Regions from separate parts of the Lysinibacillus sp. fkY74-1 genome, predicted to be linked through region 2. Evidence: predicted binding sites of a transcription regulator. Region 2 holds the regulator's gene; each other region holds the start of a gene.

The links. The regulator LexA, encoded in region 2, represses DNA repair genes until DNA is damaged. The targets are predictions, from matches to a motif close to CGAACATATGTTCG.
Region 1: the regulator LexA is predicted to act here: its motif matches at 3,347-3,360, upstream of parE (DNA topoisomerase IV subunit B).
Region 3: the regulator LexA is predicted to act here: its motif matches at 2,652-2,665, upstream of ACE1MS_RS13115 (YolD-like family protein).

Annotation. Positions count from the first base shown of each region.
Region 1 covers NZ_CP170173.1:2,472,697-2,477,419, forward strand. Annotated here, with positions in the region: gene parC (DNA topoisomerase IV subunit A) at 1-1,353, opposite strand, end outside; gene parE (DNA topoisomerase IV subunit B) at 1,350-3,326, opposite strand; gene plsY (glycerol-3-phosphate 1-O-acyltransferase PlsY) at 3,864-4,466, shown strand; gene ACE1MS_RS12020 (HesB/YadR/YfhF family protein) at 4,486-4,723, shown strand, end outside.
Region 2 covers NZ_CP170173.1:1,186,216-1,190,938, forward strand. Annotated here, with positions in the region: gene ACE1MS_RS05490 (DUF2339 domain-containing protein) at 1-753, shown strand, start outside; gene ACE1MS_RS05495 (prepilin peptidase) at 1,012-1,764, shown strand; gene ACE1MS_RS05500 (gamma-glutamyl-gamma-aminobutyrate hydrolase family protein) at 1,799-2,521, shown strand; gene lexA (transcriptional repressor LexA) at 2,625-3,242, opposite strand; gene yneA (cell division suppressor protein YneA) at 3,409-3,723, shown strand; gene ACE1MS_RS05515 (YneB family resolvase-like protein) at 3,720-4,385, shown strand; gene def (peptide deformylase) at 4,404-4,723, opposite strand, start outside.
Region 3 covers NZ_CP170173.1:2,661,871-2,666,593, forward strand. Annotated here, with positions in the region: gene ACE1MS_RS13095 (hypothetical protein) at 1-18, shown strand, start outside; partial or broken gene ACE1MS_RS13100 (transposase) at 139-472, opposite strand; gene ACE1MS_RS13105 (YjcZ family sporulation protein) at 785-922, shown strand; gene ACE1MS_RS13110 (GNAT family N-acetyltransferase) at 1,602-2,078, shown strand; gene ACE1MS_RS13115 (YolD-like family protein) at 2,185-2,526, opposite strand; gene ACE1MS_RS13120 (cupin domain-containing protein) at 2,776-3,474, shown strand; gene ACE1MS_RS13125 (DUF3231 family protein) at 3,582-4,058, shown strand; gene ACE1MS_RS13130 (cation-translocating P-type ATPase) at 4,242-4,723, opposite strand, start outside.

The DNA of each region.
Region 1 (4,723 bases), 1.3 Mb from region 2:
CTTGGCAATCAATTTGTTTAAGTCATCCTGTTCTTGACGGAGTTCTGTAATATCGGTATTCGTTAAACGATATAATTGCAGGCTCACAATCGCCTCTGCCTGTACCTCAGTAAAATCGAACTTCGCCTGTAAATTGAGCTTGGCGTCCTTCTTATCGTTAGATGAACGAATCGTAGCAATAACCTCGTCTAGAATAGATAGGGCTTTAATTAAGCCATCCACGATATGGGAGCGATCCTTTGCCTTTTGTAAATCATATATAGAACGATTTGTGACCACTTCTTTTTGGTGAGTAATATAGGAATCCAGCAATAATGGTAATGTCATCATCGTTGGACGACGATTATGAATGGCAATCATATTAAAATTGTAAGCTACTTGTAAATCTGTTGTTTTAAATAGGTACTGTAGAATCCCCTGTCCAGGAACATCCTTTTTCAGCTCGATAACGACACGTAACCCTGTACGATCTGATTCATCACGAATTTCAGCAATCCCTTCAAGGCGTTTATCTACACGTTGCTCATCAATTTTTTTCACAAGATTCGCTTTATTCACATCGTATGGTAATTCGGTAACGACAATTTGCTCTTTTCCGCCCTTGATAGGTTCGACCACAGCTTGTGCACGGACAATAATTTTACCGCGCCCTGTTTCATATGCCTTTTTAATGCCGTCTACACCTTGAATAATTCCGCCTGTAGGGAAATCAGGACCCTTGATAACTGTCATCAATTCATCCACTGTCACAGTAGGCTTGTCTAAGCGCATCAAAACAGCATCCAGCACTTCATCTAATGCATGCGGTGGAATATCTGTTGCATAACCCGCAGATATCCCTGTAGAGCCGTTTACTAATAAATTAGGGAAACGAGCTGGTAAAACAGTTGGTTCCATATCCTGGTCATCGAAGTTTGGCACGAATTCAACCGTTTTCTTCCCAATATCTCGTAACATTTCACCAGCAATTGCAGAAAGTCTTGCCTCCGTATAACGCATGGCTGCTGGTGGATCTCCATCAACCGAACCGTTATTCCCATGCATTTCTATAAGCATATGGCGAGCTTTCCAATCCTGACTCATACGAACCATCGCCTCATAGACTGAGCTATCTCCGTGCGGATGGTAATTACCGATTACATTTCCGACTGTCTTAGCCGATTTACGAAACGGTTTCTCATGTGTATTACCTTCCGTAAACATTGCATATAAAATACGACGCTGTACTGGTTTAAGACCGTCACGTGCATCTGGCAACGCGCGGTCTTGAATAATATATTTACTATAGCGACCAAAACGGTCACCCATTACTTCTTCTAAAGGTAAATCTTGAAACTTTTCTGTACTACTCATGCTTGGCCCTCCTCTTGTTGGATGAATTCATTTTCTAAAATGTTAGCATCATCCTCCATACCGAAGTCTACATTGGCTTCGATCCATTTACGACGTGGCTCTACTTTATCGCCCATTAACGTCGTGACACGTCTCTCTGCACGTGCACCATCCTCGATAGTGACACGAATTAATGTCCGTGTGTCAGGGTTCATTGTTGTATCCCATAGCTGGTCAGCATTCATCTCTCCAAGACCTTTATAGCGCTGTAATATGTAACCCTTTCCAACTTGTTTGATGGCCTTTTGTAAATCGTTTTCTGTCCAAGCATATTCAATCACTTCTTTTTTGCCAGTTCCTTTCGAAACCTTATAAAGTGGTGGTAACGCAATAAAGACTTTTCCAGCCTCGATGAGTGGACGCATATAACGATAGAAAAACGTTAGTAGCAATACTTGAATATGCGCACCATCCGTATCAGCATCGGTCATAATGACTACCTTATTGTAGGCTGAATCCTCCACAGCAAAATCTGTACCTACACCTGCACCGATCGCATGAATAATCGTTGAAATTTCTTCGTTTTTCATAATATCTTGTAGCTTGGCTTTTTCTGTGTTAATAACTTTCCCACGCAGTGGTAATATCGCCTGGAATGTTCGATCACGACCTTGTTTTGCAGAACCACCCGCTGAATCACCCTCGACTAAATATAATTCATTTTTCGCCGCATTACGTGACTGTGCAGGCGTTAATTTCCCAGACAGAATCGTACTACCCTTTTTGTTTTTCTTACCATTTCGTGCATCCTCACGGGCTTTACGAGCCGCCTCACGCACTTGCTGCGCACGAATCGCTTTACGCACAAGAGACGCTGACAATTCAGCATTTTCCTCTAGCACATATAAAATTTGCTCAGACACCACACTATCTACCGCTGAACGAGCCTCACTCGTACCAAGCTTGCCCTTTGTTTGTCCTTCAAATTGTAATAAGTGCTCTGGAATACGAACAGATACGATAGCCGCTAAGCCCTCTCGAATATCCGTTCCTTCTAAGTTTTTGTCCTTGTCCTTTAATAAGCCAATTTTTCTTGCGTATTCATTAAAGACACGCGTCAAGGCTGCTTTTGCACCTGTTTCATGTGTACCGCCATCTCGTGTACGTACATTATTGACAAACGATAAAATCGTTTCAGAATAACCATCATTATATTGGAAGGCAAACTCTACTTCAATATCGTCTTGAATACCCTCAACATATTTCACAGGATGAAGAACATCCTTCTCTTCATTCAAATACGCAACGAAAGCTTCAATGCCGTTCTCATAAAAGAACACATCATTTTTGCCTTCCTCGCGCTCATCGATTAATTCAATTTTTAAGCCCTTTAATAAAAAAGCCGACTCACGTAAACGTTCTGCTAAAGTATCATAATTAAATTTTGTGACAGAGAAGATTGTTTCATCAGGTAGGAAATGAACAAGCGTTCCTGTTTGTTTTGTTTGACCAATTTCTTCAAGTGTTGTCACTGGATGTCCACCATGCTCGAAGCGCTGGCGATATTTTTTCCCATCACGATGGATGGTTACTTCTAAAAAAGTTGATAGCGCATTCACAACAGAAGAACCTACACCGTGCAAACCGCCACTTGTTTTATAACCACCTTGTCCAAACTTACCACCTGCGTGTAGGACGGTAAAAATAATTTCAGGAGTAGGTTTACCCATCTTATGCATACCAGTTGGCATTCCACGGCCGAAATCGCGTACGCTAATACTCTGGTCTTTGTGAATCTTGACAATAATATGAGATCCAAAGCCAGCCAATGCTTCATCCACCGCATTATCTACGATTTCATACACAAGGTGATGAAGTCCACGGCCATCTGTCGAACCGATATACATGCCTGGTCGTTTGCGCACCGCTTCTAATCCTTCTAATACTTGTATAGCGTCATCATTATAGACGCTAGGTGACTGTTTATTCGTCAACAAAATTCCCCTCCAAAAAACAAACACATGTTCTATTTATGTTCTCATCCTAATAATAATAGCATTTCCTGTCAATAGTTAGCGACAGGTCCAATTAAATTTTTAAAAATTGCTCACAGTTTTAATAAACATTTCAATAGTAAACATCTTCAACAGTTGCTTAAAATTGGAATTTAAGCAAGACAGACAACCACTAGTATCCGTAAACACCTGACGCATCGTAGCTTATTTAGTTGCAAAATAGTGTTTCTGCGTCATTCCATGTAAATGAATAAAGTTAGACTTCTATTCTACCAAAGGAATGAACGATTGACAAAATTGCCATTTTGCCTAAATTTTAAGAAAGACTTTTTTCGTGCCTTCATCAATCATGTCTAAAAGCCTATCTCCAATTTACATTTAGTTTCTTTTGTATTGAATTCAAGACTCCTTAGGAATTCTCCTTCATAACATTGTAGATTAGCAAGAAAAAGTGTAAAATACTTGTTACAAACTATTAGTACCAAGTGATGGACTATGAATGAAAGGAGTCCAACTATGATCAATGGACTTATTATTTTATGTGCTTATCTAATCGGCTCTATACCTTCAGGGCTATGGATAGGTAAAATTTTTTATACTACCGATATCCGAGAACACGGAAGCGGTAATCTAGGAGCAACGAATACATTTCGAACATTAGGAAAAAAGGCCGGTATTGTTGTGACTGTGATGGATGTTCTAAAAGGGACTGCCGCTGTCTTACTAGCTGCACTTCCCATATTCTCAGACAGTTCTATTCATCCCTTAATCCTAGGTCTTGTTGCAGTGATTGGTCATATGTTTCCGATTTTCGCCAATTTCCGTGGTGGAAAAGCCGTTGCCACATCTGCAGGTGTTTTATTAGGCTACTCATGGCCATTGTTTGTCTTGCTCCTAATTGCTTTTCTTGTGACATTGAAACTCACAAAAATCGTCAGCCTAACATCTATGATAGCCGCTTTAGTAGCACTTATCTATTCAATCGTTTATTATTTTGTTACAGGTGACTTTGCATTAAGCATCTTGGTAGCCTTTTTATTTACCTTTATTATTTATCGTCACCGTGCCAATATTGCACGTATTAAAAATGGCACTGAGCCAAAGGTAAAATGGCTGTAGGAAGAGAGGAGCATTCACTATGAAAATTGCACTGACAAATGAAGCCCTACAATGGTTCAAGCAAGAGATGGAAGTAGAACCAGGCGATACTATTCGCTTTTATGCACGCTATGGTGGCTCAAGTCCTTTTCACGAAGGCTTTTCACTAGGTATGACGCGAGAAGAGCCCATTGCTATTGGAGCTGAAGCAGTCATTGATGGCGTAACCTATTACATCGATGAAAAAGATTTATGGTTCTTTAACGATCATAACTTAC
Region 2 (4,723 bases):
TTGTATGCTAGACGCCCAAAAGAAACGTTATCACCTTTTGAGAAAGTCATGAAGGATGTATATGCTATTGATATTTTAGCAGTAATCACCACAGGCTACTTCTTAGCTTATATGAGCAAACTAGATACAGCCTATTTTGCGGCAACAAATGGCATTCAGTATTTGATGTGTATGGCACTAGCTGCTTTGTTTGCAGGAACTCTGCTCGTGTCAGAGAAATTCAAAGGGCGTGTTCTAACGCCTGTGCTGGGAGCATTCTTTATCGTATTTTCTTTGATGGTCAGCGCAAAGCCTTCTATGTTGGACAGCTTAAGTATGATGACCAGATTAGTTTATATAGCAGTAATAGTGGCGATTATTGTGGACGTTCTAGTAAAGGGCCGTATTTATCGGCTATATGCAGAACGAATGGGGAAATATGTAGACGCTATTGTTAGCTCAGGTGTCGTACTCACAATGATCTCGATATGGGGGCTCGTTCATCAATTTACGTATAGTCATCTACTTGATTGGAAACTAAGTATAGCTCTTACAACGATTACATTATTTCTAACCGCGAGTATTTCGTTATGGCTTAGTTCCACGCAACAATTAAAAACGCTTCGCACTACAGGCTTTGTTATCTTAGTCATTGCGTTTATCAAGCTGATTTTCTTCGACCTATCAGCACTTGATTTATTAATTAGAGCTGTTCTATTTATAACAATTGGTGGCATTGGCATGCTGTTATCAGGTAGGTTACTGAGGAAATAAATAAAAGAGATTCCAATGATTTTTGGAATCTCTTTTATCTTGTGCTAAACTGATAATACTCTTACTCTACTCCTTCTTTCTTCTTATCGTACTTTAAATCCTTTGTGAAAATATTCCTCAAATACATCACATATTATCTATGTCCCTTGTTCTGAATAACATTGGTTACGTGTATTACCGAGCAAAACTACAATAATTATATGAATAGGCGCATCATACGGATTGTATGGGCGCCTATTGGTTTAGGAGGACATAAATTTGGAAATGGCTTATACAATTATCATTTTTTTATTTGGTCTAGTGTTTGGCTCTTTTTATAATGTAGTTGGCTTTCGTGTACCGCGGAAGGAGTCTCTTGTACTTCCTTCCTCCCATTGTACAAACTGTCAGAGACCATTGACGGTTCTTGATTTAGTGCCAGTATTGTCTTATCTGTTTATAAGAGGAAAATGTCGGGGCTGTGGCTTTAAAATCTCGTCAGTATATCCAGCGATAGAATTGTTGACTGGAGGATTATTCGCCCTTGCTTATTTGAAGCTAAACTGGAGCATGGAATTCATAGTAGCTTTATCGTTCATCTCATTGTTAGTCATTATAGTTGTTTCAGATTTTACTTATCTGTTAATTCCAGATAAGATTCTTTTATTCTTTTTGCCTATATTGGTCATTGGACGTGTACTATCACCTTTAACACCTTGGTGGGACAGCCTATTGGGTTCACTCGTTGGTTTTGGCATATTATATAGTATTGCGGTTTTATCGAAAGGTGGAATGGGAGGAGGGGATATAAAATTATTCTTTTTAATTGGTCTTGTTCTCGGTACTATTCATACGCTGTTGACTTTATTTTTAGCTGCTATCATTGGTATGATAGTCGGAATAGTTGTCTTATTAAAGCGTAAACAGGGAAGAAAAACACCTATTCCCTTTGGCCCATCAATTGCATTAGCCGCTAATATTGTTTATTTCTATGGAGATTCGTTCATCAAGTGGTACTTAGGTTTTTGGTAAGTATTTAATCTTCAATTTTGTGGAGGGGAATCAAGTGAAGCCGATTATTGGAATTACAGCTTTTGTAGAAGATGATTTATCAGCTCATTTAAATGCTGCTTACAGCAAAAGTATTATTGAGGCGGGCGGTATCCCCCTCATTATTCCGTTAGGGGTTGAGGAAGATGCTGCACAAATTTTAGCCCTTACGGATGGCTTATTGCTATCGGGAGGCTATGATGTACATCCTTTTTTATTTGGAGTGGACCCTTCACCAAAGTTAGGTAAAATTCATCCAGCTAGAGATGCCGTAGAATTAGCATTAATTGAGGCTGCATTTTTACGAAAAATGCCTATTTTCGGTATTTGTCGGGGTATCCAAATATTAAATGTTGCATTAGGCGGGACGTTATATCAGGACATTGATAGTGACCATTATAGTACAAAGCTTATTAAACATATGCAACAGGCCGGTAGATCAGTAGCAACGCATTATGTACAAATTATTGCGGAGAATTTATTAGCCACTATTCTGGAACAAGAGAAAATTGCCGTCAATTCTTTTCATCATCAATCAGTGAATGTACTAGCGGAGAATTTAAAAGTTGCAGCGAAATCAAGTGATGGCATTATTGAAGCGGTGGTACATGAGGAATTACCATTCTGCTTGGCTGTCCAGTGGCACCCAGAGGAATTAGCTATAGCAGGAGATCCGCATGCACAAAAGCTATTTGCAGCGTTTATTGAAGCGAGCATAAAATTTAAAAAAGAGGCTTAAAAGGCCGTTGTCAAAAGAATCCAATAGTTTATGGATTCTTTTTTTGCGTAAAAAAGAGGATTTATGCTCAGTGAAGGAACACAATCCTCAAACCCTCATTTAATTAATGTACACGGCGATACAGACCAACAACTTGTCCCAAAATGGATACTTGATCGACGATAATCGGTTCCATTGATGAATTTTCAGGCTGTAAACGGAAATGGTTTTTTTCCTTAAAGAATCGTTTTACAGTAGCTTCATCTTCAGCTGTCATGGCTACAACAATGTCTCCATTATTAGCCGTTGATTTTTGCTTCACAATCACTAAATCACCATCTAAAATTCCTGCTTCAATCATCGATTCACCCATAATTTCTAGCATGAATAACTGATCCTCACTCGTGCCATATGTATCAGGCAGTGGGAAATACTCTTCAATATTTTCGATAGCTGTAATAGGAGAACCTGCTGTAACCTTCCCTACAAGTGGTACATGGATGACGTGTTGCTTTTGGATGGATTCTTCAGGTTCAAGAATTTCAATAGCACGTGGTTTTGTTGGATCTCGACGAATAAAACCCTTTTGTTCTAATCGAGCCAAATGACCATGAACAGTTGAACTTGAAGCAAGTCCAACAGCTTCCCCGATTTCACGGACTGATGGCGGATACCCTTTAGCTCGTACCTCGTCTTTAATGAACGCTAAAATGTCCTCTTGTCTTTTCGATACTTTTTTCATGATTGCTCACCTCTTTTTTCTAATATCATTCTTCTTATTTGATAGTATAACAGAATGCGAACACGTATGCAAACATAGGTTCGAAAAGTGTTTGACAAAAACGTTTGTTCGCTTTATTATGGGAACATATATTCCGAACAAACATTCTAGAAAAGAGGTTATAATGATGAAATGGTTAAAGAAAAATACACATATCACTATATTATTAGGTGCTTGTTTACTCTTCGCAAGTTACCTTTACATCACTGATCCGGGGGATGTTAATTACGCTGAAATTCAAATTGAACATGGGGATAGCTTGTGGTCGTTAGCCGAACAATACCGTGGTAAAATGAGTAAAGAAGATTGGATTAAACTTGTCAAATCAGAAAATGAGTTAGCAGATATTAAAATCGTGGCGGGTAAATCTCTAGTCATTCCAGTTTTGAGTGATCAAGCCAGTCCCATCAAAACCATTGAAATTGCGAGAAACGAACAATGAAAAATAATCAAATGACGGCTGTTGTCTATTGCCGGGTAAGTACTGAAAAAGAAACGCAAAGCTCCTCGTTAGAGCGCCAACAAGAAGAATTAGTGCTCTGTGCTAAAGAGCAAGGCTATGAAGTAAAGGGTGTTTTTAAAGATAAGCATAGCGGTTATGATGTTGAACGCGAAGGCTTACTTGAAATGCTTGATTTTATAAAAGAGAAGGAAGTAAAAGCTCTTTTTGTACAAGATGAAACTCGTTTAGGCCGTGGAAATGCCAGGATGGCAGTATTGCATTTATTACAAAAATCAGCAACAGATGTTTATTCGATGCGTGATGCAGGACCAGTTCAATTAAACGAAATGGATACGATGCTACTAGAGATTTTAGCAATTGTAGAAGAGTATCAACGTAGAATCCATAATGCGAAAATCCGCAGAGGTATGCGACGTGCTGTGGAAAATGGCTATCGCCCTGAAAATAACCTATCCAATCGTGGGAATCCGCATGGTCAGGAACGGAAGGAACTCCCTGTTGATGAAATCGTGAAGCTACGTAATCGTGGTTTTACCTTTGAGGAAATTTCCATTACTCTTAGAGGATTAGGCTTTGAGGTAAGTAAGGCAACCGTACATCGCCGATTCCAAGAGCATCAAGAAAAATTAGCAGGCAAATAATATAGCCTGCTAATTTTTTTAATACAAGCTTTCGATAATAACATTTTGGGGTAGTTGAAAAGGGTTATCTTTATTAATTCGATCATAAAACATAATACCATTTAAATGATCGATTTCATGTTGTACAACGATAGATTCATAGCCTTTTAAAGACAAAATAAATTCCTGTCCATCAATAGTATAGGCTTTTACTTTAATTCGTTCATATCTTGGTACAAAACCGTGAACTGGTCGATTAACAGACAGACACCCTTCTCCCTCAGGCAAATAGATCATATTTAAAGAATGGCTCATTACTTTTGGGTTAATGAACATCATTTCGGGTTTTTGGTCATGAT
Region 3 (4,723 bases), 1.5 Mb from region 2:
CGGCAGCCGTTATATTAAAAGTATGTTTCAGACTGTCGACAAAAGGAATTGAGAAGTTCACACTCGATTCCTTTTGTCATTTTTTTCTTTTTCATTATGTTTAAAAATGGTAATTTGATATCCAATAAAACAGACTCTTCAAGTATAAGAACTCTTTGAAGCCGCCTGCCACGTCCAAGTAGCTAGTTTCTTTAAATTCATGGCAGCAAGTAGTAGGTATCGCCTGCATGGATAATTTTTTCAGACCTCTAGGTTGTCCATCACATTCCATGCTTTTCCTTTGAATCGGCAAAGACATGCTCAATCGTTTCTTTACGCTTGCATAAATTTGTTTGATGTCATAGGAATGGCATAAATGTTCAGCTTCCTCCACATACAGTTCCCCAATATGGCGTTGAATGAGCTTTTTGTGATTCTTACTTTCTGTACATTGGGAAAGGCTTGGACACTTCGCACCATTCAAAGGTTTCGATGTTTCTCAAAAATTTACCTATGTAGATGGGGTACTTTATGTAGAAGTTGATGGGAACGAAGGGCGGTGACTCCAGCGGGAAAGCGGGAAAGACGAAATCTTGGACTGAGCGAAGCGAGGGAAGCAGCTCGACCCCGCCCGTAGTGGAAATCAACGGCTTTACTTTATTTCATTGAGTTTGTCTACAGTCTGAAACATTCGTGTAGGATGTTTGTTTGATGGCACCATTTTAATACTAGTTACTTGGATGATGATCGCTCCTCCATTTGAATCTTATACATACAATAGATAGGGAGAGAGGGGGTGTCCTTTGTGGGATACTGTGGAAATATAGGTAATTTTAATAACTATTGTGGCGGAAATGACGGCAATGGTAACAGTTCAACTTTCGTGCTAATCGTTGTACTATTTATTCTACTTATTATTGTTGGCGCAAGTTTCATTTGCTAATGGTCATCTTAAGGCTTTAGCTTCCGGTCATTTCTAATGATGAAGAAGCTCAAAGCCTTTTTTATTTCCCTCCCTCTCATGATATACCTAATGAGATAAGCAAATTATATTTCTTATGCCATTGAAGATAGATAACTATCTCCAATTGATAACTTAACATAATAATAGTATTGTAAAGTTCTTTCTACTTTACATGACACTCCTTTATTGGTTCTAGGGGTCACTTACATCCAAGTGGCCTCTTTTTGCATCCTTTACTCTATTATAGATTTTATAGAAATATCGTTTTAGTAGAGAGGAGGAAACAAATGGGAATTAATTTAAATTTCTGGTCCTTTATTTTATCTTTAGGTTGCATCTTATTATTTTTTCTGTCCGGTTCCTTAAAAGACTTTTTTGTTACCTATGTCCATCTTCACCCATTGACACTGACATTGTTATTGTCAATCGTATGTTTCTACCTGAGTGTTGTAGGAATGAAAGATGTCAGAAATTTAGCGACCTTGCTGAGAGGTATAGTGACAATGGCTTTAACACTGATTCTAATTGTGAGTGTTTCTTTTATTTTATTTTTTGGTAATTTATAGTGTAAAAGAACTCTGGCTCGCATGATGATTAAACAAGCTCCCTTGACGAACGTTTGTTCTATATATACAATAATAAAAAAGGAGGCTTGTTTATGCAAGACACAATTAACATTGAATTAGTACATTTTTCAGAAGACTATGTAGAGCAGTTAAATGAGTTTGAATTGCCTGCAGAACAGCACCGATTTACTGCCTTACCAAAAGAGATTACAATCGAAAAAGTTGGACAGTACCCTATTGTGATTTTAAGTAATACAATACCTGTTGGTTTTTTCGTACTTCATGCCACTGAAAGAGTACAGGAATATTCTAGTAATCCTCAGGCGATGTTACTTACTGCTTTATCTATGGACCATAAACAGCAAGGAAAGGGTTATGCAAAAAAAGCAATGCTGTTACTGGCTGACTTTGTCAAACATGAATTTAAAGAATTTAACGAAGTAGTGTTAGTGGTAAATCACAAGAACATCGCTGCGCAGAATTTGTATACCAACGTAGGTTTTGAAGATAATGGTGAAAGACGAATGGGACCAATTGGTGAGCAAATAGTGATGCAATTGCACCTATAAGGAGACAGTCACTCATTTGCGATGTTCAAATGAGTGACTTTGTCATCCGCTGGAATCGTACCATTCATACGATGATCTGCACGAATATCATTTACTTGATTTTGCATTAAATACCGTTATTGCCATCCACTTCTATATATGCAGCATAAATATGTTTCAATGCGATATGCTTCGTTGTTGTAATTGTTTCTAGCAGAAGCTCCAACTCGTTCATCCCTTTAATTATGCCACCATATTGTACAAAATTAGCCTCTTCCCAAATAGTTAACATAATATAGTTACGTTGCGATAATGCATGCGTGATGGTTTGCTGTAATTCCTCCAGTTCCCATTCTGCACGTTCCCTTGGCGGTTCTGTCAGTACCTCTTGTTTCCACTTTTTCAAAAGCATTAAATGCTCTGGAAGCATCATCGATGTCCATTTCATGGCTCCTCGATCTTTGATCAAATTGTCTCATCCTTTCTACTATGTTTCGGGGGACGTTTGCGAGAAAACTTCAACATTGAAAGTCATGGCTACTATGCTAAAATTTCCATTCCCCACAAAACAAAACATACGTTCCTTTTAGTATACGCACATACGTTCTTTAATAGCAGTGGTAATTTCATACAATTTCTCTAGCATGTGCTTGCGAGGAGTTCTAGACAAACGCTAGGCATTTGTATAAGTCTATAAACATTTCAATCATAATCTGTGATGATGATGAATATCACAATTTTAGTGAGAAAGGATGTAAGTATTAACACAAATGTCGATTATACATCGCCTTCTGCAGAGTTCACCTTTGATGTCAACAAAAGTACGCTTTTTAAAAAAGATGCACGAAATTACATTAATATTCTTGGTGTTGAGCAATTAAATACGTTAGAAAATACCTCTTTACTGGATATTTTTTTAAGCAAAGATAATGTTATTGAGCCACACTATCACCAAAATGCAGCTGAGCTTGTCTATTGTATTTCTGGTGCAGCAACGGTTTCCCTATTAAATCCCTTTACAAAAAAACTTCAAAACTACCCGATTAAGCCTGGGCAAGTAGCCAATATCCCACAGGGCTGGTGGCATTATGAGATTGCCACAGAAGATAACACCCATTTACTAGCTATTTTTGATGCTCCAACACCAGAGGTTATTTTAGGCTCCGATATATTGAAATTTACACCAGCGAATATAATGGCGCACACCTATTGTTTAGATGAGGAACAATGGAAGAAAACTATTGCACCGATTGTTCCATCTACTTACATTGGACCACCAAAAAGCTGTAATCGTGTAGAATCAGCAACTGATAATTCTTCGTGCAAGCAAAAGAAGCCGAAACCATGCCAATACCCTTATCCATATCCATACCATTACCCTTCCCCACATATGTATCCGTATGGCACGTATTATTAAAATGCCCCTTGTATTAAACTTTTATTGTAAAAGATGAATAGAATGTCATAAACTGTTCCATCCTAATCTTAGATAAATACTAGGAGTTAGGAAGTGTCACAATAACGATGATAAATGACAATCTAGCATCATTACAGTTTAAGGAAATGTTTAGACTTTGGTCGCAGCTCGGTGTCAATCAAAGCTATATTGCCTCAAGCCATGGATTTTTTAATCATACCCGGGATAAAAAATTAAAGATTATGATTTTGGAATTTATTCAATGTTTAAAAGAGGAAAATAAACAGCTGACATTGTTATTAAAGGAAAATGGCGTGCTTGCCCCCACTCCAACTTTGGCATTCAGTAAAATGAAAATAACGGATATCCGTGGAAAATCCATCATTCATGATAGCGAAATTAGTGCCATTATATCTATGAATATTGCTTCCTCTTTAGTTGCTGTAAGCCAAGCATTGGAATTGTCAGTGAAGCAAAAGCACCTTGCCAAATATGGTGAACTCCATATGCGCTATGCTATACTTGGGTCTAAATTGATTGAACTCAGTAAGAATAAAGGCTGGCTACTAGCGCCAGCCCAATAAAAATGGCATGATGGATGATGCTAACCATCCATTACGTTGCACATTATTAAATCAATTTTTAATAGTGTGTTTTTTTTGTACATTTTAAGCTTGTGCATCTCACTTAACATCTCCGATCTCATTAAACAATAGCAAAACCACCTACTCGTTATATGTAGGTGGCTTTGAACTTTCATTTCTCTCCTATCGACTTCTTACAAACAGGAGCTTATACCATTGATTTACGAGGAACGGTAACACGGATAGACTATAAATAAAGCCTAATTGGGCAATTGTTAATGGAGCCACTTCAAAGACCGTTGTTAGCATTGGCATAAACAATACAATATGCAAGCTTAGGACACCGATTAAAAATGCAATCCATGCATATTTATTCGAAAATACACCAATCGTAAAGATCGATTGTTTGGCTCTGGAGTTAAAGCCATGCACTAATCTTGATAAACAAAGTGTTGTAAACGCCATTGTACTTGCCGTTAATGTATCGCCAGTTGATAATCCAATTTGAAAAGCAATGATGGTGGAGATGGCAATTAAAATTCCTTCAAGCACCACCTGTGTCGTAAATGATTTATTTAATAGAGGGGTATGAACATTTCTAGGCTTGTCCTTCATCGTTTTCTTATTATTCGGCTCTAATCCGATTGCGATTGCTGGAAGGCTAT